DNA from 3 places in the Peribacillus frigoritolerans genome. Region 1 is predicted to be linked to each of the others. Evidence: riboswitches for the same ligand, from Rfam matches in the RefSeq annotation. Region 1 holds a riboswitch; each other region holds the start of a gene.
What was found. A riboswitch is a leader RNA that binds a small molecule or an ion and turns the genes downstream of it on or off. The one in region 1 is predicted to bind S-adenosylmethionine.
Positions count from the first base shown of each region.

Region 2: it holds a riboswitch for S-adenosylmethionine, as region 1 does, so the genes downstream of both, mtnK (S-methyl-5-thioribose kinase) here and ABOA58_RS11530 (Na+/H+ antiporter NhaC family protein) in region 1, are expected to answer to the same signal.
Region 3: it holds a riboswitch for S-adenosylmethionine, as region 1 does, so the genes downstream of both, ABOA58_RS25360 (O-acetylhomoserine aminocarboxypropyltransferase/cysteine synthase family protein) here and ABOA58_RS11530 (Na+/H+ antiporter NhaC family protein) in region 1, are expected to answer to the same signal.

Region 1 covers NZ_CP158190.1:2,347,329-2,358,271, forward strand. Annotated here, with positions in the region: gene ABOA58_RS11495 (amino acid ABC transporter permease) at 1-175, shown strand, start outside; gene ABOA58_RS11500 (amino acid ABC transporter ATP-binding protein) at 196-951, shown strand; gene ABOA58_RS11505 (SF0329 family protein) at 1,300-1,830, shown strand; gene ABOA58_RS11510 (LysR family transcriptional regulator) at 2,069-2,971, opposite strand; gene hutG (formimidoylglutamase) at 3,095-4,051, shown strand; gene ABOA58_RS11520 (hypothetical protein) at 4,313-4,468, shown strand; gene ABOA58_RS11525 (SOS response-associated peptidase) at 4,529-5,200, shown strand; SAM riboswitch class I at 5,463-5,570, shown strand; gene ABOA58_RS11530 (Na+/H+ antiporter NhaC family protein) at 5,761-7,077, shown strand; gene ABOA58_RS11535 (transposase) at 7,249-7,512, opposite strand; gene ABOA58_RS11540 (chromate transporter) at 7,572-8,117, opposite strand; gene ABOA58_RS11545 (chromate transporter) at 8,166-8,792, opposite strand; gene ABOA58_RS11550 (LysR family transcriptional regulator) at 9,037-9,915, shown strand; partial or broken gene ABOA58_RS27755 (IS1595 family transposase) at 10,155-10,450, shown strand; gene ABOA58_RS11560 (DUF2975 domain-containing protein) at 10,665-10,943, shown strand, end outside.
Region 2 covers NZ_CP158190.1:3,227,910-3,238,852, forward strand. Annotated here, with positions in the region: gene ABOA58_RS15790 (pyridoxal phosphate-dependent aminotransferase) at 1-903, opposite strand, end outside; gene ABOA58_RS15795 (carbon-nitrogen family hydrolase) at 1,003-1,785, shown strand; SAM riboswitch class I at 1,857-2,010, shown strand; gene mtnK (S-methyl-5-thioribose kinase) at 2,089-3,291, shown strand; gene mtnA (S-methyl-5-thioribose-1-phosphate isomerase) at 3,306-4,352, shown strand; gene ABOA58_RS15810 (LCP family protein) at 4,444-5,334, opposite strand; gene ABOA58_RS15815 (S41 family peptidase) at 5,449-6,936, opposite strand; gene deoD (purine-nucleoside phosphorylase) at 7,196-7,900, opposite strand; gene ABOA58_RS15825 (YozD family protein) at 8,141-8,311, opposite strand; gene ABOA58_RS15830 (hypothetical protein) at 8,490-9,197, opposite strand; gene ABOA58_RS15835 (ATP-binding protein) at 9,348-10,943, opposite strand, start outside.
Region 3 covers NZ_CP158190.1:5,109,657-5,120,599, forward strand. Annotated here, with positions in the region: gene ABOA58_RS25330 (cysteine desulfurase) at 1-287, opposite strand, end outside; gene sufD (Fe-S cluster assembly protein SufD) at 287-1,588, opposite strand; gene sufC (Fe-S cluster assembly ATPase SufC) at 1,604-2,389, opposite strand; gene ABOA58_RS25345 (MetQ/NlpA family ABC transporter substrate-binding protein) at 3,798-4,634, opposite strand; gene ABOA58_RS25350 (methionine ABC transporter permease) at 4,650-5,318, opposite strand; gene ABOA58_RS25355 (methionine ABC transporter ATP-binding protein) at 5,311-6,345, opposite strand; SAM riboswitch class I at 6,500-6,612, opposite strand; gene ABOA58_RS25360 (O-acetylhomoserine aminocarboxypropyltransferase/cysteine synthase family protein) at 6,722-8,032, opposite strand; SAM riboswitch class I at 8,132-8,237, opposite strand; gene ABOA58_RS25365 (thioredoxin family protein) at 8,383-8,691, opposite strand; gene ABOA58_RS25370 (toprim domain-containing protein) at 8,695-9,060, opposite strand; gene gcvH (glycine cleavage system protein GcvH) at 9,152-9,535, opposite strand; gene ABOA58_RS25380 (arsenate reductase family protein) at 9,632-9,988, opposite strand; gene ABOA58_RS25385 (acyl-CoA dehydrogenase family protein) at 10,130-10,943, opposite strand, start outside.

The DNA.
Region 1 (10,943 bases):
TTTGTCATTGCAGGAAATCACTTTAAAAGCAAAGGTAGCTGCCAATGTTGGCTACAATTATGTTGAAGCATATATTGATATCTTTCTTGTTTACCTAATTTTATGTAGTTTGGTGGAATACTTGTTTAAAAGGTATGAAAAACGAGTAAGCAGGTTTAAAGCCGTGAGTATCTGAAATGAGGAGGTGTGGCCGAAATGCTAGAGATTAAAAATATTCATAAATCATTCGGTGAGAATGAGATTTTAAAAGGTGTGGATTTAAATATAGACAAGGGGGATGTGGTGGTAATTCTGGGTCCAAGTGGTTCAGGTAAGACAACTTTACTCCGATGCATTAACTTTCTTGAAAAAGCAGATCAAGGACATGCCGTTTTTGGTGATATTGATGTAAGTCTTAAAACGGCATCGAAAAAAGTGATTCATGGAATAAGGCAGAAGATAGCCTTTGTTTTTCAAAATTATAATCTTTTCGCTAATAAAACGGCATTGGAAAATGTGACGGAAGGACTGGTTATTGGAAGGAAGATTGCGAAAGCAGAAGCATATGAAATTGGTAAAAAAGCATTGGATAAAGTAGGCTTGTCAGAAAAATATGGTGCTTACCCTAGTGAACTCTCAGGCGGGCAGCAGCAAAGGGTGGGCATTGCGAGAGCGGTTGCTTTAAACCCTGACATTATTTTATTTGACGAACCAACTTCGGCATTGGACCCGGAATTGGTCGGTGAAGTACTGACGGTGATGAAGCAAATTGCCAAAGAAGGAACTACGATGTTAGTTGTCACGCATGAAATGTCTTTTGCAAAGGATGTTGCAAACAGAGTGATTTTTATGGATGCAGGTGTCATAGTGGAAGAGGGATCGCCTAAAGAAATTTTTGTGAATCCAAAAGAAGAAAGAACGAAGAGGTTCTTAAAAAGAGTCTTGCCGGAGGATTATATTTTTTATATTTAGGTTATGTTCACTTTCTCTTTTGATATGTGATTGAAACAAACGAATAAAAATAACGTTTGTTAGAGGGATTCAGAATGACGTTAAGTGAATTGATAGTAAAAATTCAAAAATTGAATTAAGCAAAAATACATCGGTTTAAAGAATTCTTTATCCATTTACTTGCAACATCATTTTCTGCAAGTGAACAAGCATTTCAAGAAGTGACCGAACGCAAAAATAAAGATGGCTAAACTTGTGTAGATTTTGACTCTTTAAACATATACCTCTACAGTTCATTAACAAGCAGAATAGAATAATGAAAGAAATATACTTTGGTGGAAATTGAAAACTGTAAAGGAGAATAAAAACTTGCGTAATCAACAATGGAGTAAAGTAAAGAAAAAGTTAGAGAGTTTTATCTGTGACTCTCTAAAAAATAGAGTTCAGTTTACTGTTACGAATTATCGAAAGGCTCACGACCGATTAGGACGAGCTTTTATTACTGTTGATAAAAAGGAAATCCTAAATATGTGTACGATAACGTCTGATAGAGAAATGTTCAGAAAAGAAAATGAAATAAGAAATGCCAAAAGTATTGAATACGATGTCTATAATGGAAATCAGAACTATGAGATAGGGATACAAGCACATGAAATGATTAAAGCAGAGGGGATTTTTGCACAGTATGACTTTTTTAATGCGGTTGAAGAATATTTTAATTTACCAATAGAAATTTCCTTAAAATCAGATGATATGATTATAAAGATTCTTTCTCTGATAGATAGAAGAGTTGGGATGCGTACGTTACAGGGGCTTAAAAAATCCATCCTAAATGAAAAGGAAATTATCCAGTATTTTTATAACTTGCGATGTGAAGCAGAGGGAATAAGAACTTCCTAAAAAGCGCTATAATGAATTTTTATTGAACAAGTATTTTACTTGGCGTGGAAGTGTGAGCGTTAGGACGTTATTAATTAGTGAGGAAAAACAATATGGATGGATAGTGAAAACACATGAACCTCCTGCAAATATGAGTGGGAAACCTAGCTCATTGGCAGGAAGTCTAAAGTGTTTTCTTTATACAAAGTGAATCACAATGAGCCATGGTGTCTTTTCCATTAAATTAGAGAATCAGCATTTAGGCATCGTTCCTAACATCCCACTTAAAAAAGCTATGTATTTCCTCTACTAACTTACATACTGCAGGAGACAGATATCGATCTTTCAAATAGGCCAGGTAAACAGTCCTTTCCAAAGAATTCGAATCTATTGCACGAATTGCAGTATTGCGTGTTGCAGCGGATTTTATATAGCTTTCCGGTAAAATTGTAACCCCAAGACCTTCTTCCACCAAACTGCAAGCCGTTTCAAGCCTTTCTATTTCGTATAGGATATTTGGAATTGCATGTTCTTCCTTAAATGCTCTTAAGATATCATCTCTTGTTTGAAATCCAGTTGTACTGATGATCAATTCTTTCTTTGCAATGTCTTGGAAAGTGATGGACTCTTTTTCATTTAACTCGTCATCTTTATGAATCAAAAGCATGAATTTTTCATTATAAAGGGGAGTGGACAGAATTTCATCATTGTTGATGGGCTGGTTCGTGATGGTGAAATGAACATTATACCGATTTAACGAATCGAAAACTTTCTCTTCCCCTAATATTTCCCTTACTTTTATATGAATATTAGGATAATTGGTTTTAAAATTCCTGATTATCTTCGGGAACCAAAATTTGAATGATTCTATGGAACCTATAGATACTGTTCCGCTTCCAACATCCTTCATTTCCTTAAGCTCCACTTGCATATTATCGAATTTTCTTAACAGATCAACAGATCTCGTATAAAAAAGCCCACCTGCTTCCGTAAGCTCAAGACCCCTTGTATTACGTTCCAAAAGCTGAAAACTAACTTCATTTTCTAATTTCATTATGGCATTACTTAGGGAAGGTTGTGATATATGCAGCATTTTTGCCGCTTTTGAGAAATTCTTTTCCTGGACGATGGTAGTGAAATACCGAAGTTGACGAAGATCCATTTATTCTCCTTACTATAGCTTTAAACTATAGATATATTGAATTTTTGTATTGGTAATTATATATTATCTCATTTATAATTTTTAAAAAAGATATTTCGGAATTTTTTAAATAAAGGAGAAATTATGTATACTAATCCGACTTCAAAATATTGGAATGGAAGAATTGATTCCCAATCTGACATGGACAGCTTCAGATACCACCAAAGAGTACGGTTGGCTCCGATATCGGAATTAGCCATCTCTTCCAATGCATCAAAGACCTTTGGGTTGATTGGCTTCAAATGTGATGAAGGCGTCAAAAGGAATAAAGGCAGGATTGGTGCTGCAGAGGGTCCTGATCATATTAGGCAGTACTTGGCGAAATTACCCTGTCATTTACCGTCCCAAACCGAGCTGGTGGATGCTGGCGATGTAAAATGTGAAAGTACGGAAATGGAGGCCGCCCAGTTCGAATTGGGATCGGCTGTTGACCGGATATTGGAGACTAAAGCGATTCCTATCATACTTGGGGGAGGGCACGAAACCCTGTATGGCCATTATCTTGGGATTAGGAAATCCATTGGACCAAAAGCTAGATTGGGGATCATTAATATTGACGCGCACTTTGATATGAGGCCTTATGAAAAAGAAAGTTCATCAGGAACGATGTTTAAGCAGATTTTGGACGAAGATCAAAGTTGTGGATATTTATGTGTCGGAATTCAGAAGCAGGGGAATACGAAGGCACTGTTTGAAACCGCTGAGAGAAGTAATGTCGACTACATTTTGGAAGAAGATTTGTCATTGAACGAAATGGATGAAACAAAGCGGCGGATAAATGAATTCGTTAATAAAAATGACTACATTATGCTTACATTATGTACGGACGTTATTGATTCAGCCTACGCACCTGGGGTAAGTGCACCATCGCCGTTTGGACTGAATCCAAAATTGGTCCGTGCGATTATTAGGCATATCGTATCGAATGAAAAGATCCTCTCCTTTGACATTTCGGAAGTGAATCCTTCGTTGGACGAAAATAATAAAACCGTAACATTGGCAGCACATTTAATAAATGAAGTTTTGCTGCATTTTAAATAATGGATGGACATGGAAGAGGGGCAATTCCAATTTGGTTCTTCCAGCTTTCCTCAATGTTATCTCCATGATCAATTATCATAAAAACCTTAGAAAGCACCCAGGCTGTCCGTGAATCATTCATGGACAGTCTTTTTAGTGGTTAATTGCCCCGGCTATTGCTTGACTCCCCGTTTTAGGATTAACAATGACTCTTCCAAAGTTCACTACTGATACTTGTGGGTTTTTGGTTTATAATAACAACCATCTAGGGGGGGATTTTTTATGAATGAATATAAAGTGACGGTCAGGAATGGCAGTACCTTGATCTTGTCGGAAATCATTAAAGCTGAAGATGAAAGAGAAGTCCTTGGAACTCTTTTGATTTCCAGCGAATTATTTAATCAACCATTTACCGACATCAAAATTTTAGAACGCTGATTTGTGCCTGTCCGTTCGATTTGTTACACTGTAATAAATTCTAATACGGTAGGCGATAGTATGTGTGGACGTTTTACCCTTTTCACTGACATTGAAGAAATAAAAGATCGGTTTGATATTCAAGGATCGTTTGATGAGGAATACCAATTCAGCTACAATATTGCTCCCTCCCAATCCGTGCTCTCCGTCATTAATGACGGGGCAAGGAATCGACTTGGATATCTTCGGTGGGGGCTCATTCCTTTCTGGGCAAAAGACGAAAAAGTGGGCTACAAAATGATCAATGCCAGAGCGGAAACCATTGCTGAGAAAGCAAGCTTCAGGAATGCGTATAAGAAGAAGAGATGCTTGATAATCGCTGACTCTTTTTATGAATGGAAGAAGACAACGGAAAGAAAAATACCGATGCGAATAAAACTGAAGAATCATGCTCCATTTGGAATGGCGGGTATCTGGGAATCCTGGAAATCTCCTGAAGGCATCAGCATCTATTCGTGCTCCGTTATAACAACCGTTCCTAATGAGCTAATGACCAGCATTCATGATCGTATGCCTGTCATCCTTAAACCGGAAGATGAAAAAGATTGGTTGAATCCAACCAATAATGATCCTGCATATCTGCAGCAGTATTTAAAGTCATTTGATTCGGAACAGATGGAAGCCTTTGAGGTATCGACTGAAGTGAACTCGACCAAAAATAATTCATCTAACCTAATACAACAAATTTGCTGAGAGGTCATTAGACCTCTTTTTTATATGAATTCCGTCCCGATAAATGAAAATAACTGATTAACTGCAAATGTCAAGATCTCTTTATAATCAGTAAGGAGTCCATGTAAAATAATTTAAAATTAACCTTGCGAAAATAGACAAAATGCTGTACTGTTATATTTGCTTTTCAAAACGACTTTCGATGTCACGAACTCAGGCAAGTTTCCAGCGTGGTACTTTTCTGGCAGGCATCGTAATTTTTGATAAATTATATAATGTAATCTTCTTATCAAGAGAGACGGAGGGACTGGCCCGAAGATGTCTCGGCAGCGGACTTAAATGGAGTGCTGTGCCAAATCCAGCAGGCTGATTTTCGCCTGAAAGATAAGAAGGGTGTTTTTTATAAATTAAAAGACCTCTTCTTGTTGTTAAATAGAAGGGGTCTTTTTTATGCCAGTTTTTTTGCTATAGCTCCATGACTGGATAATCAGGTAGGTTCAAATTGGAGTTATTTGCGAAAACTGTTAATAGAATAAGAGCTGTGACAAATGTCGCGGGAAAAATAAAAAGAGGTGTACATCATGAGTGCAAACAATAAAGGGAATCCATGGGCATTGATCCCGTTTGTCGTATTTTTAATTTTATTTATAGGGTCCGGAATCATCACTAAAGATTTTTATTCATTTCCGGTGATTGTAGCGATTTCCATTGCATCGGCAGCTGCATTGGCGATGAATCGGAAAGAGACATTCAATGAAAAGGTTGATATCTTCTGTAAAGGTGCCGGGGACGCCAATATTATGTTAATGGTTATCATTTTCCTTTTGGCCGGGGCTTTTGCCGAAGTTGCCAATGGCATGGGGGCAGTTGAATCAACAGTGAATCTTGCCTTAGCTGTTTTTCCGCAAAATCTATTAATGGTAGGGATTTTCATCATCGCTTGTTTTATTTCTTTATCAATGGGGACAAGCATGGGAACGATTGTTGCACTGGCACCTATCGGGGTTGGGATTAGTGAGCAAACAGATATTTCGCTTGCCCTATCAATGGCGGCCGTTATTGGTGGTGCAATGTTTGGGGATAACCTTTCCTTCATTTCAGATACGACAATCGCTGCAGTTCGAACTCAAGGAACGAAAATGAAGGATAAGTTTAAAGTGAATTTTTTCATCGTTTTACCTGCTGCCATCATCACATGTGTCATCCTAGGAATTTTAACGATGGGCGAACAAGCCGACATCTCCCAACAGTCTTATGATTGGGTGAAGATTCTTCCATATCTTTGCGTATTGATCACTGCATTGGCAGGAGTCAATGTGTTCTTGGTCCTTTCCATCGGAATCGTATTTGCCGGAATTATCGGCTTGGCTGATGGAAGTTATCAACCGTTGGGTGTCATTCAAAAAGTTGGAGAAGGAATGGCGGGAATGTATGAAATCTCCTTCCTTGCCATTTTAATTGCAGGTATGGTAGCTGTAATCAAACATAATGGTGGCATCGATTATCTACTCCACCTAGTGACCCGAAATAGCAAATCAAAAAAAGGGGCGGAATTCAGCATTGCCGGGCTTGTTGGTTTGACAAACCTTTCAACGGCAAATAACACGATTTCGATTATCATTGCCGGGCCACTTGCCAAAAATATCGCTGAAAAGTATGGGATTGATCCGCGTAAATCAGCGAGCTTGCTTGACATATTTGCATGTTGTATCCAAGGGTTGATACCATATGGAGCACAACTGCTGGTTGCAGCAGGGGTAGCAAAGATTTCACCAATAAGCATCTTGCAGTATTCATATTACCCAATACTAATTGGACTTTGTGGCGTCATTGCCATCCTGATTGGTTTTCCACGGTTTCAGCCGGGAAATGATGAAACGAAAAAACATACTTCTTAAAAAGAGAATAATAAGAAAACACCCTGAATCATTGGATACAGGGTGTTTTCTCAGTTTGTAGACAAAAGGGGTTCGGAATTAAAAAATTCCGAATCCCTTTTAAAATTCCATTGAAATTTTGACCAAAGGTTAAGAGATTTTCGAGCCACTATGTTAAGCCATTTTAGGGCCTTACCATGTCCACGTAGCCATCTTCTTTAAATTAATGGCAGCGAAAGTAAGCATAGCTTGCATCGACAATTTTTTAAGTCCCCTTAAAGTAGTCCAACGCATACCATGCTTTTCTTTTGCATCTGGGAATACACGCTCAATCGTTTCACGCATGGAACGAATACCGAAGGTATATTGAATGAATGTCAGTTTAACTAAAATAACTAGATCAATACTTGGGCTTCCTATCTCTGAACTAAGCTTTTGGTAAACAATTATTTTCATAACCAAAATAACTGCTTAATTCCAGTCCATATAGATAATGGTTGTGTGGTGGACATTTGTCATGAATAGAGGACGATTCCAACTAAACCAGAAAGAATAATTACATAGGCTGGGTGCCAACGTAATTTCATTAAGGCAAATAACGATAATCCAAAAACGAGTAATAAGCTTATCGTATGCCATGAAAAGTTCAGCGCTATCATATGATTGGAAAGTGCAAAGCTGATCGCTGCAAAGAGGATTAAACTAGTGACAATGGGTCTTAGTCCATAGAACATGGATTGAATAACTGGATAATGATTCAATTTGCTGAAGAAGGTGGCTATAACGGTTACGAATATAATAGCAGGAAGCAAGATTCCGAAAGCAGATGATATGGCTCCTGCGTATCCAGCAGTCGAATAGCCAACGAGAATGGCACTATTGGCAGTGACAGGTCCTGGGGACATCCCGGAAATGGCGATGATATCAGTAAATTGCTGCGTCGTCATCCATCCATGCTGTGAGACTTCCGATTCTATTACGGGAATCATGGCGTATCCGCCTCCAAACGATACAAAGCCGATAATAAAGAAGGTGCTAAACAACTCCCACAATTCCATCATTCTATCACACACTTTCTTGAAAATTAGTTAGACCCTTTTTTGATATACTTATATGCCAGCACCCATGAAAGGTTCGAAAACATCTTCTTCATTTCCTTTATTTCTGTCCATCTTAACATCGTAACCTAATTTTCTCTTAATGGAGATGGTCACAATACCAGCTACAGCTCCTGCTAATATAACCATCACAGGGTGCAGAAAGAAAAGGACTGGAATTCCTACTATTAAAATACAGAAAGTTGTTTTGTCTACAATAGCCGTTTTTCCAATCTTGATAGCCGCATAGGCGATGATGGCTACTATGGAAGCTCTGATCGATACGAATGCGGATTCTATCTTCGGGTTATCATGAATGAAAAAATACAAAATGCCTAGGAGCAGAACAATTAAAAAGGTAGGTAATGAAACACCGATCATGGCTGCCATTGCCCCCTTCATTCCGGCAATCCGATGGCCGATAAAGGTGGCGGAGTTGATGGCGACAGCTCCCGGTACGGACTGAGATAATGCAAAAACATCCGTAACTTCTTCGCTTTTCATCCATTTTCTCTTTTCGACCACTTCTTTTTCGATTAAAGGGATCATCGCAAACCCGCCTCCGAATGTGACAGGTGCTATTTTAAAAAAGGTCCAAAATAATTGGAATATAATTTTCCATTGTCCTTTCATTGACATCAGTCACTTCCTTTGCATGCTTTGCTTAATTCTTATCATTAACATATCAAAGAAAAAGGGCTGGGTAAATTGCAACAAAATCATCGGGTATAACAAAACGTTATACCCAGAAGATTTATCCGTTTTATAAAGAATGCCGCCAATAATTAATAGCCTTGGAATGTATCACACTATTTTCATTTCACCATTTACCTAATGATGCTATCATTTTAATAAACTATCTAAAAACATGGAGGTCGTTTTCTTGAAATTGGAAAATCTGAAAATGTTTTGTTTAGTGGTGGATGAAGGAAGTATAAGCCAGGCAGCGAGGTTAAGTTTCCTATCACAGCCCGCTGTAACACGGCAGATCCATCAACTGGAAAATTATTATAACACTTTGTTATTCGACCGTGAGGAAGGAAGGCTGAGAGTTACAGAAGCAGGAAAGCTGTTATACCCCTTTGCAAAAGCCATAGTAAATGACTTCAACCATTCAAAAGAAGTGATTCAGCAATCGACGGGGAAGTACAATGCAAATCTCATAGTAGGGGCTTCCTTGACTATCGGTGAGTATTTGTTGCCGAGCTTGCTTGGGAGATTCAAAAAACAACAGCCAGAAATAAAAGTGACATTGACGATAAAAAATACCCCCCGGGTTCTGGAGGATCTTTCAAACGATGTCATTGATTTGGCCTTGGTGGAAGGACTTGTGGAAAACACCGATTTCATTGTAGACAAGTTCGCCGAAGACGAATTGATATTGGTATGTCCATCCGACCACCCATGGAAAGACAGAAAAGAAATTCAGCTAGAGGAATTGGGAAATGAAAGGATGATTTGGCGTGAATCCATTTCCGGAACACGGCTTATCGTAGAAAACATGTTAAGGGAGCATGGGGTTTTAGAAAAAATAGAAAGCTACATGGAGATTGGCAGTACACAAGCGATAAAAAGTGCGGTTGAAGCTGGACTTGGAATCAGCATTTTGCCAAGGTTGACAGTGGCTAGAGAATTGGAGCAAGGCTTTTTGCAGGAAGTGGATATATACAGAATAGATATGGCAAGAAATTTATGGCTAGTCAGGAAAAACAAGCGTTTTAATAAAATAGGGGTGTCTAAATTTGTTGATTTTCTTCGATAAGGAATGAAAGCTACCTTCGTTTACCATTACAATTTGGCAGCGTTTTCAGTTTTGTGGTTAATGGCGTGGCCCCGGCAGCAAGCAAAAGTCATGGTAAATTGAATATACCGCATTGATTATAAAAGCTCTTCCCAACCGGGAGGGGCATTTTGTATTTGGTTGTTCAGCCTTCGGTTAGACAAACAAAGGGATTAATGGGCATAATAAAAGATATAATGATGGTTCGGAGATGATATAGCGTGGAGTTAAAGGAAATAAAGAAGCTCGCCAATGCATTAAATGAAAGCGGTAAACAGCAAATTGTATATTTCTTGCAGTCTCGAACGAAACCGATGTCGGCTCCTATTCGTGCAATTGATGAAATCCAGGTACAAAAGCATTAAGCTAGTCTTGTCTGCCCACTGTGCGATTTGGTAAATACGTTATCAAAACATGTGCTGGAGATGTGAAACAGCAGCGTTACAGCTGTAAAGCCTGCCATCAAACCTTCAATGACCTCACAAACACGCCTCTTCAACGCACCAGAAGACCACATAAATCTAAACGGGCAGTTTTGTTGAACAAGTTGTAAATTTAACATTTTAAAGTAAGAGCATTTCTTTGTAATGAGAAGTGCTTTTTATTTTTGTCAAAATTAAAGAGATATTTCAATAACAATAATAATATAAATAAAAACAATATAAATTTACTGTAATACAATAAATAATATGCTAAAATCATGTTGTCATTAAATAAGTGAGGTGTTTTAAATGAATGTTAAACGAGGTTCAACGACTTTCTTAAAGGTAATTATTTTTCTGGCTGGAATTGCAGTGCTTGCTTTGTGTATCTGGTTGCCTGAGATAGCCGTTAGAGATGCAAGGGTACATCCAGATACGGCTTACTTCCTAATCCCCTTTTTAGTATGTGCATACGGATTATGTATTGCGTTTTCTGTTGCGTTGTATCAAGCATATAAACTATTAACCTACATCGAAAAGAACAATGCTTTCTCTGAATTATCCCTTAAATCTTTGAAGATTATAAAG
Region 2 (10,943 bases), 880 kb from region 1:
CTCGTACATCTGCACTAACTGCTCTACACAGCTCTGCGAGTCAAGCAAAGCGCTTGCCGCAGCTTCTTGTATCGCAGGGAAGAGACTCACATAAAGATGGTCTTGTAATAGTTCAAGAGCTTCTATGACACTCTTATTCCCCACTGCGAAGCCGACTCTCCACCCTGCCATATTGTATGTTTTCGATAGTGTGTATATTTCTATTCCTATTTCCTTCGCTCCCTCTGACTGGAGAAAGCTTACCGGTTTTTTACCGTCGAATCCTATCGCTCCATAAGCGAAGTCGTGGACCACACAAATTGAATGCTCTTTTGCAAAAGAGACGGTCTCATCAAAGAAACTTTCAGTTGCAGAAGCACCTGTGGGATTGTTCGGATAGTTCAAGAACATCATTTTCGCTTTATCAAGTACTTCTTTATGTATGTCACTGTATTTTGGAAGGAAAACATTTTCTTCTGTCAAGGGCATGAACTCGGTCTTTGCCTGGGCTAAAACAACACCGGAAAGATAATCCGGATAGCCGGGATCCGGAACAAGGATCGTATCACCCGGATTCAATAAACACTGCGGCAGTTCGACAAGACCTGCCTTTCCCCCGAAGAGAATCGCCACTTCACTTTTCGGATCCAGCTTGACACCGTATTCACGTTCATAAAAGACGGCAGCAGCATCTTTTAAATATTGATGCCCCCGGAATGGCGAATATTTATGATTAATCGTTTTTTCAGCGGCAGACTGCAAGCTTTTTACGATATGGTCTGGTGTTGGCTGATCAGGGTTTCCCTGACCTAAATTAATGACATCATGTCCTTGCTCCGTGATGGCATTGACTTTTGCGACTAGTGAGGCAAAAAACTGCTTAGGCAGGTCCTGAAGCTGTCTGGATTTTTCGAATTGCACCATTTATACACCTTCTCTGAAATTTCTTGAAATTCTAGTCACAAATGATATATGTTTATCATAGTCTTGTAAAGCATTTTTTACATATGGGGGTTTTAAACGATGAAGTGGAAAATAGCTTGTATTCAAATGGATATAGCATTCGGGCAACCGGATATCAATTTTCAGGTTGCCAAACAATGGTTGGAAAAAGCAGCACGGTCGGAACCCGATATCGTCATTTTACCAGAGCTTTGGACAACCGGATACGACTTAAGCAGGTTAAATGAGATTGCTGATCAAGAGGCCGAAAAAACGATTGAATTTCTTAAAACACAGGCAAGGAAACACGAGATTCACATCGTAGGCGGTTCCATTGCGAAAAAAACGAGCAAGGGAATCTATAACACCATGATCATCATCGATAAACAGGGAAATCTCATAAAAGAATATGATAAGCTTCACTTATTTCAGTTAATGGATGAACATCATTTCCTGAAGCCAGGAGAAAAGGATGGTTTATTTACTCTTGATGAAAAAATATGTGCTGGTTTCATTTGTTATGACATCCGTTTCCCTGAATGGCAGCGAGCCCATACCGCTAAAGGCGCCGAAGTTCTATTCGTTACGGCTGAATGGCCAAAGCCGAGACTCGATCACTGGAGAGCCTTATTGATTAGCCGTGCCATCGAGAACCAAGCCTATGTTGTAGCCGTTAATCGCTCAGGCTCTGATGTCAATAATATATTTGCCGGTCATTCCTTGATAATTGATCCTTGGGGAAATATCATAAGTGAAGCCGGAGAAGGAAACGAACTCCTGACAGGCACCTTGGACTTCAATAGAGTTTCGGATGCACGTAACAAAATACCTGTATTCGAAGATCGCCGTCCTGATTTTTATTAATTTACCCATTGACAAACTATTTAAAAAGTTGATATTATTTTCCCGAAGATTAAAATTTCAGAAAACATTTACTCTTATCAAGAGCAGGCTGAGGGATAAAGGCCCTATGAAGCCCAGCAACCGACTGTAATACCATTGTGAAATGGGGCGGATTCACCGCCGGATTATAAAATCCACAGAGCACGGTGCTAATTCCACCAGAATTCATATTCTGGAAGATAAGAGGTCCGAAGCCAAAACTTCTGCCTCTTTCTATATGAAAGAGGCTTTTTTATTCTTATTTTGAATCCGGAGGGGAAAAGAATGACTCAAAACCATTCAAATTTTAAGAGATTGACAAACGAAACAGCTATAACCCTTGCAAAAAAACTTGGGTTGGTCAATGCGGATGCAAGTTTAACATGTAAAGAAATCGGCGATGGAAACTTAAATTATGTTTTTCATATTACAGACACAGTCACAAATAAAGGAATTATAATTAAACAAGCGGTCCCTTATGCCAAGGTACTTGGCGAAAGCTGGCCGCTGACATTGAAAAGAGCTGCGATTGAGGCGAATGCGTTGATTCATTTCAGAAGTTATTGCCCAGAATTCGTACCGCAAGTCTATTATTCTGATGAACAGCTTGCCATCACGGTCATGGAGGATTTATCGCACTTGAAAATCGTTAGAACAGGATTGATCGAAGGAGATTCATATCCATTGCTTTCTCAGCATATTGGTGAATATGTTGCGAAAACGGCATTTTATACATCCGATTATCATTTAGAACCCTCTGCGAAAAAGGAAGTGGCCCGACATTTCACGAATCCCGAACTCTGCAAAATCACTGAGGTCTTTATTTTCACGGATCCATTTTTTGAGGAACTCCCGGGAGATTTCGAGGTGGAATTGACAGATGCCGCCAAAAATATATGGAATGATAAAGAAGTGATCCTTGAGGTCGCTAAGCTGAAACAAAGCTTTGAAACCGAGCAGGAAGCCTTGCTTCATGGTGATTTACATACTGGAAGTATATTTGCAAGTGAAACTGAAACAAAGGTTATCGATCCGGAATTCGCTTTTTATGGTCCAGTTGGTTTTGACCTTGGTCAATACACCGCCAACCTTCTCTTTCAGGCAGTCACACGTAATAGCGCTGGAAAGGAAGAGATTTTCACACACCTTAATGAATTTTGGAATGCCTTTGAAGAAACTTATTCCGAATTATGGGAAGGCCAAAATAAAAGCCCATTTCGCCATGTGAAAGGTTATCTGCCTTATTTACTGACAAAATTCAAAAAAGATGCATTCGGCTTTGCCGGCTGTGAAATGATTCGGCGAACCATCGGACTTTCCCATGTTGCCGATTTGAATGTCATTGAAGATAAAGAAACAAGGATCGCTGCCAAAACGGCTACATTGGAAATTGGTGCTTTATTAATTAAAAAACGAGAAGAATTGGATGTTCCAGCTGTCATTGAAGCGTTGAAGCATCGTACACTGCCATCTTATTCAACCATTTAAAAGGAGACCTGCACATGACAAAGCTAGCACCATTACCTTATTCGGTACAATGGGCTGATTCCCATATTACATTATTAAATCAACAAGCCCTGCCTTCCATAACTGAATTTATTGAACTTCATTCTGTTGATGATGTATATGACAGCATTTTGACATTAAAAGTTCGCGGTGCCCCAGCAATTGGACTGACGGCAGCATTTGGTGTTGCACTTGGTGCCAAACAGGAAACAACCGCTGAATTAGCGGAATTCAAGAAAAATGTAGCGAGGCATATTGAAAAACTCGCCTCTTCACGGCCAACTGCTGTCAACCTTTTTTGGGCGTTAAGGAGGATGGAAAATACCCTGCAAGCTGCGCAAAGCATTTCAACTGCCAAGGAAGCACTTGTATCGGAGGCTAAAGCCATCTTTGCTGAAGATGAAGAAATGTGCAGGAAAATCGGGGAACATGGTTTATCCTTATTCACTAGAGGAGATTCCATTCTAACGCATTGCAACGCTGGGGGAATTGCCACGGCTCGGTATGGCACAGCCTTGGCTCCCTTCCACCTGGCTAAAGAAAAGGACTTTCCGCTAAAAGTGTATGCATGTGAAACAAGGCCTGTCCTGCAAGGGGCGCGTTTGACTGCTTGGGAATTGATGCAAGCGGGGGTGGATGTCACATTAATTTCTGATAATATGGCTGCCCATACGATTCACCAGAAAGGAATAAATGGAATCATCGTCGGTGCCGACAGAATTGCGGCTAATGGAGATACAGCCAATAAAATCGGGACATTGGGATTGGCCATATTAGCCAAGCACTTTGGTATCCCTTTTTACGTGGCCGCACCATCAACTACATTCGACCTTACTCTCGAGTCCGGTACTTCCATCCCGATCGAAGAACGGAATGAAGCGGAAATCACCTTTATTCAAGGTGTTAGGATTGCTCCTGAAAACGTGAAGACTTTCAATCCAGCCTTTGACGTTACACCGAATCATCTAATTACCAGCATCATTACCGAAAATGGCATCATAACACCGGATTTCATTAAAAACATCCCGCTTTTTGTTAAATGATCCAGGTTGCTTTATTGATGATAAAAAACGAGAAGGATTTCGTATCTCTCTCGTTTTTGTGATTATTCTTGCGAGGTCCACAATACAATTTTTATTTTTTGGAAAAGAACTCCTGAAGTGCCTTCTTATTTTTAGTGTAGTCTATTTCCAAAACGGCTCCGGACTGGGGATATATTTCATCATTAAAGCTTCCTTCCACTGGAACCCTTAAGGTTTCGACGGTGTCCGGTGAATGGAAGACGGCTTTTGGACCCATTTCCATTATTGTTTTCAGTCCAATATCTGTATCCAAGTACGAGAGTCCTTGTTCGATTATACTAGGAAGGGCTGCCATCCCTTCGAAGGATGAGATTTGATTTATAAACGCTGTTTTTAATTGAACCATTACTTCTTGTTGACGCTCAACCCTTCCAAAATCACTTTCATCGTCATGTCTAAAACGGACATATTTCAATATTTCCTCCCCATGTAAAACATTTTTACCGACGCTTGCTTGAATGCTCATATCATCAATGATTTCCTGGTCCACATTCACCGCTAGCCCCTCAGGTGCAAGTAAATCGACCATCTTCACGAATCCCTGAAAGTCAATTACCGCTACATGATCGACCTTGACACCAAAGTTTTCCTGTATGGTTTTCTTGAGAAGTTCCCTTCCACCATAATAATAAGCTGCATTTATTTTGTTATATCCTGATTTATTCCCGGGGATTTTCACATAACTATCACGCATAATCGAAGCCAGCTTCAGTTTTTCCTGCTCAGGAAAGTATTTTGCCAGTATAATCGCATCTGATCGAGATTTTTCCTCTCCCCTTGTATCAACACCAATTAACAGAAATGTTTTCACACTTTCCTGGTTCTCTTCTTTGGTTAGTTTTTTTTCCGTACCTGCATTTCCATTTTGTTTGGGTAAAGGGGCATAAGTGCAGCCTGCCAGAATCAAGATCAATAGATATATGAACAATACCTTTTCTTTCATTACCTCACCTCATCGGAAAATTACCCCTATTCTCTGCCTAATATTGGAATCCTATGCATTAAACGACAAAAAAAGCCTGCCAACGATAATCGCTGACAGGCTATTCGGGCAAAATCATTTATTGATTTCTTTCTTTAATACTTCTACCGCCTTTTTCACTTGTGTGTCATTCTTAAGGATTTTCTCCTGGATGACCTGCATCAATTTCACGGTAGTATCATCTTTAATGGTGCCAGTTTCTTTAATTTTTTGTTCCCTTTGGAATGCTGTGACCGCATTCGTTGTTGCTTCATCAAAGAATCCATCTACCTTACCCGGATCATGTCCCGCTTCCTTCAGCATCTCTTCAGCAGCTTTCACTTCACTCGAAGAATCAGATGCTTTCAATTCCTTATCGGGCGAAATGTACGGAAGGCTGGCATAACCAGGAAGCTTCACAGTAATATCCGGCTTGATCCCTTTTTTATGAATCCAATTGCCTTCAGGAGTCAACCATTTAGCTGCCGTATATTTGAAGTTAGATCCATCTTCAAAGTCTTCGGCAGTCTGCACTGTCCCTTTCCCAAATGACTTGACACCAATCAATGGAATGTCCGCAGATTCACTGACAGCCGCTGCAACGATTTCAGAAGCACTGGCACTTCCGTCATCAATCAACACGACTACCGGGATTTTCAGTTCTCCATCATTCTCCGATTTATAGACTTGTTTTTTCCCGCTGCGCTCCTCAACTTGAAGAACCACTTCCCCATTAGGTATGAACAGGCTTGCCATTTCTATTGCTTGATCAAGCAGTCCCCCCGGGTTTCCCCGCAAATCCAATACGAGACCCTTCATATCCTTCTTCGACATTTCTTCAAGCGCCGTTTTCAGCTCTTGGACTGTATGTTCGGAAAAACTGGTCACTTGAATCTTGGCAACTCCATCATCAAGCATTTCCGCATAAACCGTCTCAATCGGAATTGTGTCCCGTTTAATGGTGAGCTCAATCGGTTCCGACTCACCAGCTCTTGAGATGGATAGATCCACTTTCGTACCCTTCTCGCCCCTGATTTTCAGGACAGCTTCAGAAGAGCTTAGCCCTTCAACGCTTTTACCGTCCACACTTAAAATGATATCATTCGGCTTTACCCCCGCTTTTTCTGCTGGGGACCCTTTTATCGGTGAGACGACCATGATTTGTCCATCCTGCTCCTGAATCTCGGCACCGATTCCTTCAAAAGATGAAGAGATGCTTTCATGGAAACTCGATGCTTCCTTTTTATCCATGTAAGCAGAGTAGGGATCATCCAATGATTTGATCATTCCATTAATTGCGCCGTCAACCAGCTTTTCTTCATCAACCTCTTCATAATAGTTATCTTTTATCTTATCGTATGTAGTATACAGCTTTTCAAATTCCGCATGCTTATCCGGTGCTAATGACTCTACTTTTTCATCTCCAAAGGTCAAGGCTATTGTAGTAATCCCTGCAGTTAGAAATATGACTAAGAAAATCCCCATAATGAACGTAAACTTCTTTATTTTAATGAATTTCCCTGCCTCTTTTGGCTGTTCTTGATTTTCTTCTTCCACTGAAGCCTCACCACTTTCATTCTTCATGACGATATAAACGATTTCTTTCTATTTTAACAGCTTTCATGACAATCGAAAAATAATTGTTATCAAAAATAACAACTTATGACCATATGTATTTTTTTACGCCTCGCAAACGTTAAAACATAGAGAAAACTCCCTGGACTACAGGCATCTATTGACATTACAAAAATGGGGCTACCAAGGAATAACTGAGCCTGTATCCAACTGTCATTATACAGCTTCACTTATTCCTGGTCACCCGCCTGTCATTTACATCCAATTATCAGTCCTGGATAGCTGCTTCCAATGCCACTTCAACCATTTCGTTAAAGGTTGACTGGCGCTCATCCGCCGACGTTTCCTCACCGGTTAAAATGTGATCGGAAATGGTTAATACAGATAATGCTTGGCGGCCAAATTTAGCAGCAAGCGTATAAAGCGCTGCTGATTCCATTTCTATTGCAAGGATTTGGTATTTTGCCCATTTTTCCAAATCACTATTATCGTTATAAAACTGATCGGCCGTAAAAACATTACCGACCTTCAATTGCAAGCCCTTAGCTGTGCCGGCGTCATAAGCTTTTCTTAGTAATTCGAAATCCGCCGTTGGGGCAAAGTCCACCCCGCCGAAAGTCATGCGGTTCATTTGGGAATCGGTGGAAGCACTCATTGCAAGGATCACATCCCTGACTTTTACATCCTTCTGAATCGCTCCTGCAGTTCCCACACGAATCAGCTTCTGGACATTATAGCTATTCATCAATTCATTCACGTAAATCGAAATGGATGGGACACCCATGCCTGTACCTTGTACAGAAATTCGTTTCCCTTTATATGTCCCTGTATATCCAAACATGTTACGAACTTCATTATAAAGTTTAGCATCCTCTAAAAATGTTTCAGCAATATATTTTGCACGCAACGGGTCCCCAGGAAGTAAGACCGTTTCCGCAATTTCATTTTCTTTTGCACCAATATGTACGCTCATACGACTATGTCCTCCTTAACTTGTGATTGAAATGATATTCAAAAACTACTATACCATATCAACCACAAGTTAGGAAAATCGAACCTTATCCTAGAACTTGAAAAAGATAAGGAAACTGGAAGTCATGAAAAGACTTTGACACCCTTCCTTTAAACCGCAACAAAACGGCGGAGGTCCGCCGTCTTTTTTTAAGGTTAATAAAATTAAGGGATAGGAAGCTGTTAACCGTCTTATGACAGGTTACTCATCGACTTCTTCATCAATTATGCACTTTTCAAGAAGATATTCGAATGTGATGTCAGCAAGATCTTCAACTTCAGCTTCTGTTGGAAGATAGCCCCGTCTTATCAATTCTTGAAAAAAGAATTCCGCTATCTCTTCTGTATCAATAAAAACCTCAATTTCTCGCAAATCATCGCCCCCTTATTTAAAGGTCTATGAATGTGTAGAGACAAATATACCAGTAAGGCATCCCATTATGGAAAATCATTTGAAGGGCTTATATTTATCATGATCCATCCGTGTTCAATTTGAATGGAAGCTTCTATAGGGAATTTTGAAATTGCCCTTTAAAAATTCAGGATACCTTTCACTTCGTTTGCTTCTTTTTATGATCTGGATAAATTTCCTCTGCCGCCTTTTCAATTTTAGCAAGGGCGATCTTCATGATGTGACGATATTCATCATCGCCAAAATGTTCGTAGAGCTTACAATAATCATTATATAAATCCAACAGTCCATCAATCATTTCCTTTTTTTCATTTTTTGTCATTGTCATTTCTCGCTCACCTTTACCAGGGTTGTTTTGTTTAGCAATGATAGCAAGCTCATTTTTCTTTTTAGGAAGTAGCAGACCCAACTTTTTAATGATTCCATCTGCACGTTTAGCATCGGCTATCAAAGTTAGTTCTTCCTCATGCGCTTCAAGCCATTCACCATCAGAGATTCTGGATAACTCATAGATTACATCCTCCCAGGCATTTTCCTTATAGCGCCAAATTTCCGTTCGATAGCCGATAATCTTGAAATAATCCTGTTCATACCCATCCACCTGGACCAAGTCACCTAATAAATATTTATATTCAATATCGATTTGTTCTTTTTGATAAAGGATTTCACCTTCATATTCATTTATCGATTGCAATGTTTTTTCGATATAAAGACCTTCACTATAGTTCACTTCATACACATAAGCACCATCGAGAAATTTTACATCGGTTATATTCCCGACTGTCCCATACATTGTTATTACGACTGTATCGCCTAATTTAAATTTCGGCTGTTTTTTTTTGCCCATAAGAGACATCCCCCAATATGGTCCTTATCGTTTGATTAGTAAATTATATGCACAAACAAACATGGAGGTTAATGGAAAAGAGAGGGCATTTTGCTCATTTAGCTAAGTAACCGGCCCATTTATTAAACGGCACTACAACCAAAAACCGCCTCATTTAATGAGACGGTTCGTAGTGGGAATGATGAGCGTCACTTTCGTTCCTTCGTCGCGGACGCTTTCAATTTGAAATTTCCCTTTTAATTCCTCCATTATCTGAATGCACGTCGCCACACCTAATCCGTTTCCATCCGGTTTGGTGGTATAAAAGGGCATGCCGATATTTTTTAAATTCTCGGGACTGATGCCTTTCCCATCATCGCTGATCACTAATCTTACATAATGGGACTCGGAAGTATGATGCAATTCAATCTGCCCCCTTGCTTCGATGGCTTCACAAGAATTATTCAAGACATTCAAGAGAACCTGCCTTAACCGGTTCCTGTCTGAATAAACAACGACAGAGTGTGTCACTTCATTTATTAGTCTTACATGAGAACTCGGAATTGAAGGGATATAGGTATCTATTATTTCTTCAAGGAAATCCATTAAATCGATTTTCTCCCATTCCAGTTGATGCGGTTTTGCCAAATCAAGAAGTTGTGTCACGAATACATTAACCCGATCCACTTCATGAAGCATGACATCACTATATTTTTCTATTAATGTTTTATCATGATCCTGGCTCTTCAATAATTGGAAAAAGCCCTTTATTGTCGTCAGCGGGTTCCTGATTTCATGTGCGACACCGGCAGCAAGCTGGCCGACATATTTCAATTTTTCCGTACGGACGATTTCCTTCTCACGATCTTCTATCGTTTCCATCATTCTTAGAAAGGCTAGGTTCAATTTTTCCATTTCCTCGAAGCTTCTTTTATCGGAAATGATGAATTCCTTTCCTCCAATGAAATCCTCTGTCGCTTCGACAAGTTCTTGAACTGGCCGCACAAGGGTCTTTGTTAGTAAATAGACAGCCAGAATGATAGAAACAAAAACGATGCTGTAGATTGTCAAATACCGTGTTAAAAGGTCATTCAAAGGCTGAAAGACTTGTTTCTTATCTGCACCCACAACAACAAACCATTTATTCTCCGTTTTTGCAATCGTATGAACAGGCTGGATGGAATATATTTTTTCCCCGTTCTCTGCGCTGTACAATTCATCCGATAACGAAGCTTCCATCAGCTTACCTTTCGTTAATCCCATTTCTTTCAATGCAGAATCCTGCATGACTCCATGCGGGTCTTTTTTCGAAATCATGATGCCTTCTTGATTGATCATGAAAAAGTTCACTGGGTATTTATCGCTAATTTCATTAGCCTTTTTCTCCATCAGCTCCCAAAGTCCTTCCAATCGGAAAGCTGGAGATACGACACCGATCATTTTCCCTGCATTATCATAAACCGGCGCACTCAGAGCAATTATGGGTTCTGGGAAAGCACGGGTTTTATAAACGTCAGAAAGGAATTCACGACCTTCTATGGCCTCTTTGAACCATATTCTCTGCGCGAGGTTGTCCCCGATCATTTTATTGGATGTATCTGCAATGACATTGCCTTCCATATCCAAATGCAAGACACCGTAATAATATCCTTTTGCATCGATAAACTTTTTTAGTTCCTCTGACTTCTCTTCTTTTGAATGGCCAGGATTGATGATTACCGAATTTGCACTCATTAACCTCACATCACTGATCCGTTCGTTCAAATA
Region 3 (10,943 bases), 2.8 Mb from region 1:
AAAGCAGTCGTTGTGCCTCTAGTAAAGATGATTTCTTCTGTAGAAGAAGCATTAATGAATTTACGTACCTTTTCACGAGCACCTTCATACGCATCCGTAGCTTTTGTTCCTAGTGTATGCACCCCGCGGTGAACATTCGAGTTATAGCCGCGGTAATATTGCTCAATCGCTTCAATCACTGCAGCCGGTTTTTGAGAGGTTGCAGCACTATCTAAATAAACTAATGGCTGACCATTGACTTCTTGATCTAATATTGGAAAAAGCTTACGAATTTCGTATGGGTTCATTACTGTACTTTCCTTTCAATGACCGCTACTAATTGTTTTTTGACTCCCTCAATTGGAAGCTCGTTAACAACAGGGGCCAAGAATCCGTGAATGACAAGTCTTTCTGCTTCTTTTTTTGTAATACCACGGCTCATTAAATAATACAGTTGAAGCGGGTCGACACGGCCGACGGAAGCAGCATGACCAGCCGTTACATCATCTTCATCGATCAAGAGGATCGGATTGGCGTCTCCGCGTGCTTTTTCACTTAACATCAATACGCGTGACTCTTGTTCGGCATTGGCCTTTGTAGCACCATACTCTATTTTCCCAATTCCATTAAAAATGGAGGATGCGGATTCTTTCATGACACCGTGCTTAAGGATATAACCCTCAGAGCGTTTGCCATAATGAATGATGGCAGTCGTGAAGTTCTGCTTTTGTTCCCCGCGTCCGACTACAACGGTTTTTGTATCACCGTGAGAGCCATCGCCCATTAGATATGTTGTATTATCTGAAATCGTATTTCCGTCGTTCATCAGGCCAAGCGCCCACTCAATACGTGCGTCACGTCCTGCCACTCCACGGCGGTTAACATATGTCGTGAAGCCTTTAGAAAGGGTATCGACCGCACCATATTGGACTTTGGCATTCGCATTTGCAAATACTTCAGTTACGATGTTGGCAACACCTTCGTTAGACTCAACGGTTGAGAAATAGTTCTCTACATATGTGACAGAGCTATTATCTTCAGCTACGATCAAGACATGGTTGAAAAGTGTAGTATCTGGATTATCCAAAAGGAATACCGATTGAATCGGCTCTTTGATTTCTACATTTTTCGGAACATAAAGGAATGCTCCCCCATTAACTAATGCAGCATGAAGTGCTGTTAAACGATGCTCATCTATTTTAACGCCGTCTTTCATAAAATATTTTTGCACGAGCTCAGCATGATCACGAGCCGCTGATAAAATATCCGTAAAAATGACGCCTTGTTCTTTCACATTTGCTGACAGATTGATATGTGCCGGCGTATTATTGCGTTGGATGTATAAGTTTTCATTTTCTTCAATGATGGACTTAATTTCTTCCGGAAGCTCCTCTAAAGAGGCAAAAGCTTCACTCTCAACCGTATGAGTTTGGAAAGAAGTGAAATTCCATTTATCGATTTTCGTTTTATCCGGCTTTGGCATCGGGAGCTTTTCTAATTCAGAAAACGCTTGAATCCGAAGCTCGGATAGCCAAGCTGGATCATTATTTTTAGTTGAATAGGAGCTTATATCCTCTTGTTCAAACGGTAATTTCGTTTCTGTAGTCATTGCAAATCCTCCTACTTACGCTTCTTCGCCAACAGTTTCGTCTTCAATGCCCAATTCTTGTTTAATCCAGTCATAACCTTCCGCTTCCAAGCGGGCAGCAAGTTCAGGACCGCCTGATTTTACGACACGTCCTTGCATCATTACATGTACAAAATCAGGAGTGATGTAATTTAATAGACGTTGGTAGTGAGTGATGATCAAGCATCCAAAGTCTTCTCCGCGCATTTCGTTGATTCCTTTTGAAACGACTTTAAGTGCATCGATATCTAGACCTGAATCAATCTCATCCAAGATTGCAATTTTAGGTTGGATCATCATTAATTGAAGAATCTCGTTGCGTTTTTTCTCTCCGCCTGAGAAACCTTCATTCAAATAGCGTTGCGCCATATCTTCATCCATTTCAAGGAATTCCATTTTTTTGTCCATTTGACGGATGAATTTCATCAATGAAATTTCATCGCCTTCTTCACGGCGTGCGTTAATGGAAGAACGTAAGAAGTCTGCGTTTGTAACACCGCTGATTTCACTTGGATATTGCATAGCTAGGAATAGACCGACACGAGCGCGCTCGTCTACTTCCATCTCCAAAACATCTTCACCATCGAATGTGATGCTTCCGCTAGTTACCTCATATTTAGGGTGACCCATGATTGCTGATGATAAAGTGGATTTACCAGTTCCATTTGGTCCCATGATCGCATGGATTTCTCCACCTTTAACTTCAAGGTTTACCCCTTTTAAAATCTCTTTGCCTTCAATTGATACGTGAAGATCTTTAACCGTTAATGTAGAAGCTGACATAATAATACCTCCGTGAACTAATTCCAATTTTATTACCAGAAAGTAAAGATTACTTTCATTACTATAATTTACGTAAAAGCATTCTCACTTTATTCTCATTCCAATTTTATAACAAATCCAATTTGGAATCAACTAAATAGATAGGGGTTTCCACTTCGGCCATGTTAAAAACCTGTCCTATTCTTACAATACTAACAGATATGGCCTGTTTACTGCATATTCATACTTATTTTAGCTTTTGTTAAAATTATCTTATTATTCGGCAAATCTTCGTCCTTATTAATATATGTTCAAAGAATTTGATTGCAAGGTATGAACGTTCCGCTTTAAAAAGAAAAAAATCGGACTGTCAGGTATTATGTAAGTTTATCCAATAAGGAAATCCTTATTTTATGGACCACTTTCCATTTTACCTCTACAGGCCGATCTTTTAAAGAACTCTTTTATATGCTTAGCCGTGAATTTTGCGTTGAAGGTCCTGGACCATTTTGTTGCACTTTACATGTTCCCTATCCCGTTCTTTCTCAACCTCGATACGGAGGTCTAAGTTTCTACTGTACTCACTGTAGCCAATCCCATGTGAAGACTGCATCGCCTTTTCCATTTCGCTTGTTACATTTAAATCCAGAGTATTGATAGTGAACCATCCTTTCAAATTTGTGTATCATTTTTTTTCCTTCATTATCTCTATACCCTTTCCTTTCCTGATTAAACATGAAAGGAATTAAATTAAGCCGCAGACTGAAACAAACTGGATCATCAATGAGTTTGTCTACAGTTTTTTAGGTTTTTAGGTTTTCAAAATTTGAACGTTACTTTCCACTTCAGGTACTCGCTTTCCGCGGGCGGTCCGGAAGCCTCCTCGGCGCTTTTGCGCCTGCGGGGTCTCCCCTGACTCGCTTTTCCCGCAGGAGTCTCGTACCTTCCGTTCCAATCCACTAAGACTAAACAATCAGATAGAATCACTTTCACCTAAGGTTTCCAAAATGAAGTGCCTCACTTCTCTAAGTCCGGAAAAAATTATGAGCGACGCATTTTGTAAAAGCTGAACGGACAAACCAGCTTGCTTATTCATTTATGCGGCAGCAGACCGTAACGATAGTAACACCCGGAAATACTCATGATACTCGTATTAAGAGCCTCTGATTGAACATGTGATTAAGAAAGTTAGAAAACCTGAAGCTGTTGACGCAGATTCCGCAACCATGGCTATGTGTAATATGAGCGTTTTGGTTGTTATCTCTGCCTATCGGCACTCAACAACAAATATAGAATGCTATCGTGAGTACAAATCGCTTTAACTGCTTCAAATCCAATAAAAAACAAAAAGGTTTCGGAATGAGACCATTCCGAAACCTTTTTGTTTACAAACTGCGGTCTGAATTAAATCAGGTCGCCCATTCTTGAATTATTTATCCGCCGGTACAACTGCACCTTTGTATTCTTCAAGAATGAAATCTTGAATTTCTTTAGAATGCAATACTTCTACAAGCGCTTTGATTGCTTCTTTATTTTCGTCACCTTTGTTTACGGCAATGACATTCACATATGGTGATTCCGAATCTTCAATCGCAATCGAATCTTCAAGCGGATTCAAACCGGCGTCAATCGCATAGTTGGAGTTGATCAAGACTGCATCGCCTTCGCCACTCTCATAAATTTTAGGAAGCAGGGCCGCTTCATAATCGGCATCGAATTTAAGGTTTTTCTTATTTTCAACGATGTCTTTCGTTGTAGCCGTCGTTTTATCGATCCCTTCTTTCAAAGTGATCAGGCCATTCTTTTCCAAAAGGGATAAAGCGCGTCCATGATCAGCGACAGAGCTGCTCATAATGATTGTTGCGCCTTCCGGAAGTTTATCAATGCTTTTATATTTTTGTGAATATAGGGCAATCGGCTCGATATGGATTCCGCCAGCATTAACGAAGTCATATCCATTTTCTTTAATTTGCCCCTCTAAATATGGAATGTGTTGAAAGTAGTTAGCATCCAATTCCTTATCATTCAACGCCTTATTCGGTAAAACATAGTCCTGGAATGTTTCGATTTCCAATTCGATTCCTTTTTCTTTAAGAAGCGGCTTGGCTTCCTCAAGGATTTCAGCATGAGGAACATTTGATGCCCCTACAACTATTTTCTTCGATTCTTTTTCCGTATCACTGCCGCTTTTATCCTTTTCACTTCCACAAGCAGCCAAAGCGATAGATAACACTAAAATTAATGCAAATCCTAAAAACTTTTTCATCCTTTTCATCTCCCTTTATCTTTTGTCCAATTTAGATGTAATCACATCTCCAATAATTTGAATTATGAAGACGATAATTAGAATAACGATCGTCGCTACAAGCGTAACGTCATTTTGATTTCTTTGATAGCCGTCCAAATAGGCCAGATTACCAAGCCCGCCTGCGCCGATGACCCCGGCCATTGCGGTATATCCAACCAATGCAATCGATGTTACCGTAATCCCGGAAATAAGGGCAGGCATCGACTCTGGAAGAAGGACCTTCCAAATGATCGTGCTCGTTTTTGCCCCCATCGATTTAGCGGCTTCAATTACACCTTTATCGATTTCACGAAGGCCGATTTCAACCATACGCGCATAAAATGGTGCCGCACCGATAATAAGTGCCGGCAGTGCAGCGTTCTCTCCGATCATGGAACCGACAAGCGCTTTAGTGAAAGGAATGAGCAGCACGATCAAAATAAGAAATGGAATGGAACGGAATATATTGACGACAGCACTCATGACCCCGTTGACTGCCCGGTTTTCCCACATATTACCCTTCCCCGTCAGGAACAGGATCAATCCTAATATTATGCCTATAAAAAAGGTTGCCACTACAGAGACGCTTGTCATGTAAAGCGTTTCCCTCGTAGCTTCAATAATGTCTTCCCAATCAACATTCGGCAATAATTCTTCAAGCATGAGTAATCACCTCCACGCCTACCTGCTGTGCTTTAATGAATTCTATTGCGTGGAGCATTTCATCCTCTTTGCCATCAAGATGGATAAACAATGTTCCATATGAACCGCTTCTTGTTTGGGATATCTTACCTTGAACGATATTGACATCCAACTCGAAGTTACGTACAAGCTTGGTAATCAATGGGCTTTCTGCATGATCACCTACAAAGGTCAATTGAATTACTTTGCCTGCAGGATAGCGCTCGAGCAAATGGTCCATCGTTTCTTTCGTTTCTTCCGGTTCCGTTACCTGTTGCACGAAACGCTTCGTCATTTGTTCTTTAGGATTCTTGAAAACATCAAGGACAGGACCCTGTTCAACAACCTGCCCGCTTTCCATCACGGCGACGCGATGGCAGATTTTACGTATTACATGCATTTCATGTGTTATCAAGACGATCGTCAATCCCAGGCGCTGATTGATGTCAACAAGCAATTCGAGTATGGAGTCGGTAGTCTGCGGATCCAAGGCAGAAGTCGCTTCATCACACAGCAGCACTTTAGGGTCATTTGCCAGAGCCCTGGCTATTCCCACCCTTTGCTTTTGCCCTCCGCTTAATTGTGAAGGATAGGCCTTTTCCCTGCCTTCCAGTCCGACTAACTTGATCAATTCGTTCACACGCTTGGTTCGTTCAGGTTTAGAAACTCCTGCAATTTCCAATGGGAAAGATATATTCTCCTGAACGGTCCTTGACCATAATAGATTGAAATGTTGGAAAATCATGCTGATTTCTTGACGGGCCTTACGGAGCTGAGCGCCTTTAATTTTTGAAATTTCCTTCTCAGCCACCACAACGGATCCCTCTGTAGGTGTTTCCAACCCATTGAGCATTCTGATCAAAGTACTTTTCCCCGCTCCACTGTAACCGATAATACCGAAAATCTCGCCTTTATTTATTTCAACATTCACATTATTTACAGCCTTGATCGTCTCACTGTTTCCTTTTCCTGTTCGGAACAGCTTACTGACTTTCGTCAATGTAATCATTAATCCTCACCTCTTTTATCCAATAAAACCTATGAACTTAGTTGATTTCTCTACATTATTAGTCTGTTTCTCATATCATGCAAAGGGTTTCCCCCATTAAAATAGAAAAAACCTTTCTGCATGAGCAGAAAGGCAGGTGAAGAAACAGGCCTTCCTCTCATCTTCCAAAGTGATTAAACTTTGTGTGAATTGGCACCTTTCCAAGGAAATCTCCTTGTCGGTTGCCGGGTTTCATCGGGCACATCCCTCCACCTCTCTTGATAAGAGCTAATATATAGAATATTTGTACATCATTAAGTTCTTTAGTATGGTGAAATTTTATCATAGATAAAAAAGGAGCGCAATGTATATTATTTCTAGTACACAGAAACTTTACTTAAACCGTTTTGGATGTCAAGGAGACGATATTCGTCGCTTTTTCAATTGCCTGCTCCAAATCTTCTATTAAATCGTCTACATTTTCAATCCCAATGGATAAACGGACTTGATCAGCACTCACACCCGCTTTCGCAAGACCCGCCTCATTCAATTGTTGATGGGTCGTACTTGCTGGATGGATGATCAAGCTCTTCGCATCCCCCACATTCGCTACATGGGACCATAATTCCACCGAATTGATAAGCTTTGCGCCAGCTTCGCGATTACCTTGTATTCCAAAAGTCACGACAGATCCAGCTCCCTTAGGCAAATATTTATCCGCAAGGGCTTTATCGGGATGATCCTCATCACCAGGATGTGAAACCCAAGTCACTGCAGGGTGGTTTTTTAAATATTTAATGACAGACTTGGTGTTTGACAGATGCTCTTTCATCCTTACATGCAGTGTTTCAAGCCCAAGCGTAAACTGGAATGCACTTTGGGCACTTAGCGCAGGGCCTAAATCACGAAGTAACTGCACTCGGGCTTTCGTTATGAATGCAGCAGGTCCAACTGCCTCGGCGTATACCAGATTGTCGTAGCTTGGGTCAGGCTCCGTGAAGCCAGGATAATTTGGCGAGTTCCAATCGAATTTCCCTCCATCCACGATGACACCGCCCAGCGTGGTTCCATTTCCCAGAAGCCATTTTGTAGCGGAATGGATGACAATATCCGCTCCAAAATCAATTGGTCTGCATAGATATGGTGTCGCGAAGGTATTATCAATGATCAAAGGTATTCCGGCATCATGGGCGATTTTCGCTACCGCTTCAATATCAAGCACCCTCAAACTTGGATTTCCGATCGTTTCAGCAAAAATGGCTTTAGTTCTTGGCGTTATCGCCCTTTTGAAATTTTCAGGGTCATCGGGAGAAACGAACTTCACTTTGATCCCATATTTAGGAAGAGTATTTTCAAAAAGGTTATACGTACCGCCATATAATGTAGAGGCTGAAACAATCTCATCTCCAGCAGCGGCAATATTCAGGATTGAAAGTGAAATGGCCGCCATTCCGCTTGCTGTTGCCAATCCGCCGATACCGCCTTCCAATAAGGCCATTCTTTCCTCAAAAACGCTGACCGTGGGATTATGAAGTCGTGAATATATATAACCATTCTCCTTTAGACCAAATAAATTCGCTGCATGGTCGGTGTCTTTGAACAAGTATGCATTGCTTTGGTAGATAGGAACTGCACGAGCACCTGTTTCATCAGCTTGCAGACCGCCATGAACACTCAATGTTTCGAAACGCAACTTTTTCTCTGACATATGATTTCACCTTTTTCTATGGATTTAGTTGGAATTATATGATACCTGGCCTTTTATAAACAAAAAAACCACTTCAATAAGAAGAGGTTTCTAGAATACACCTCATCTACCAGAGCCAACACTCTGCTGGAATTAGCACCGTATATAAATTTATACCGGTTGCCGGGCTTCGTCGGGCCAGTCCCTCCGCCACTCTTGATAAGAACTATTAAATTCTGCCGTTACTTAATTCAAAATATAGCATTTTAGAATAAATCAGTCAATGAATTGTTAGAATATTCTTTGTTTAATTTCAATCTCGCATTCAAATGTCCGCAACAAAGAAACCAACCACGGTTCTGATTGGTTTCTTAGCTGATTTCCTTAAGCAATCCGTACAAATAAGGAACGGATTGAAAGGCATATATTTTTTTGTGCAGCTGTCCTTCTTTGAAAAGCAACAAACAAGGAACACTTTCGATTTCATATGATTCGGCAATTGCTTGGACATAATTCATATTCATTTTCCCTGCCTTCAATTCCGGGAATAGCTCCAAGGATATCGTCAGCATCTTGGAGGCAACCTGACAAGTGCCGCATAAAGGGGTATATAAATATAAGCAAAAGGTTTCCCCATTTTCAACAGCAAGCTTACACTCTTCTTCTTTCCATTCCTGCATCAATTAGTCGTTCACCCTTTGACTTAAAAATTTCATTTTCACATTCATATTGGCAGATAAAAGCACAGTTGCGATATGATGTTCGGGCGAGCTTTCCACTTCTTTGTACATTTTATTAATATACAGGTGGTTCGCTTCAGGCATTTCCCTTCGGAACTGCTTCCGGAGCTTTTCTCCTGATTCATCTGCGTCAAAAAGGAGATAAACATCACGGTCCATCAATTCATCCACTAATTCATCCAGCTTAGTTAATGATATGGTCCCATTCGTACATCTTATTTCCACATCTTCATTTAAAACGGAGGCAACTTTTCTTCTATCGGAACTGCCTTCTACAATGATCACTTTATCGAATTCGCCCCACTCCATGTCATCACTCCATCTCACGAATTATGTGTGCAACTGCCACGGTACAAAATGAAAAAGAGAGCAGGCCTTTTCAGTCCCCCTCTCATTCTTTTTAACCGTTGATTAAACTCTCATACTCTTCAGCGCTCATCAAGTTTTCAATATCACTGCCATTAGATGGTTCAAGCACGACCATCCATGCCTTTTCATAAGGAGACTCATTTACATATTCAGGGTTGTCACTTAAATCTTCGTTTACTTCAACAACCTTGCCACTGATAGGTGCATAAAGCTCAGAAACGGTCTTAACGGATTCAACACTTCCGAATGGTTCGTTCGCTTTCAATTCATCGCCGATTTCCGGAAGCTCAACGAATACGATGTCCCCAAGCTCGGACTGTGCGAAAGCTGTAATTCCAATGCGCACTGTTCCATCTTCCGTTTTGACCCATTCATGTTCTTTAGTGTAACGAAGTTCTTTTGGTGTTGTTGTCATTATTAACCCTCCATATGTACATCTTATTTTATCTATTCCATTATAAGGTAGATTGTTTGTTTAAGTAAGGAATTAACCAAATATTTCGAGAAATTTTCAGTTCCAAACCTGTTCGAATTGCTCCTCTTTGAAACCTACCGTCACTTTGGTGCCGTCCGTAACAATCGGCCTTTTCAGAAGCATGCCATCTGTGGACAATATATCAAGCATCTCTGCTTCAGAAGCTTCTTTCAGCTTATCCTTTAAGCCCAGCTCCCGATATTTTTGACCGCTAGTATTAAAAAACTTCTTCAACTCCAAATTGCTGTTTTTATATAGTTGTTCTATTTCTGTTCGCGAAGGCGGATTTTCCGCTATATGGATTGCTTCATATTGCAGTTCATGATTATCCAGCCACTTCTTTGCGTTACGGCATGTGCCGCATTTTGGGTACCAATATAATGTTAAGCCCATCATTTCACCACCTATCAATAGAATACCCGTTTTCATCACGCAATACAACGAATTGTCTTTTGAATTTCCAATACGATTTCATCAAAGGAAATAAAGGGAATGCCTTTTCGGGCATTCCCTTTACTGATTATGATTCATTGCTTAAAGAGCATATTTTTCAGCTTCGATTACCTTCACGGAAGCTTCACGCTTTTTCGCAATGACATTGATCGGATTATGTCTTGTCAGCTTGCGGAGCGACGCAAGCATGATGCGAAGAGTATCGCCTGTTTCCACTGCGATTAACGTTTCCTTTGCGTGCTGTTCTATTTCATTGAAAGCTTCCTGAACGAAGATTTCAGTGTAAAGCACTTTTTGTTTGTTCTTCTCCAGACCTGTAGCTGCTATTGCTTTTTCCGTACGCAATACCACGGATTCCGCTGCATAAGCAAGGGATGCGATATCAGCAATGTTGGAGAGGATCTCTTGTTCTTGATCAAGAGCTTTGCCGTATTTCTGTGCAGCAAGGCCAGCTGCCAGAATCCCAATTTTCTTAGCGTTTCTAACAAGCATTTTTTCTTGTGCCAATGGCTCATCGCCAGGTTCTTCCGGCATCATCATCATTAATTCCTCTTGCAGGCTTTGAGCCTTTTGAAGAAGCGGCAATTCCCCTTTAAGTGCTTTCTTCAGGAAAGTTCCAGGGACAAGCAATCGATTGATTTCATTTGTACCTTCAAAGATCCGGTTAATCCGGGAATCACGATATGCTTTTTCAATTTCATACTCCTGCATGAAACCATAGCCTCCATGAAGCTGTACGCCTTCGTCCGTAACATAATCCAACACTTCGGAAGCGAAGAATTTATTCAATGAACACTCAATGGCATATTCAGCGATTGCTGCCGCCATTGATTTCCCATCTTTCACTTGCTCATCCGTCAATTTGCTTTGCCTTTGTTCATAAAGGCCAACGGTA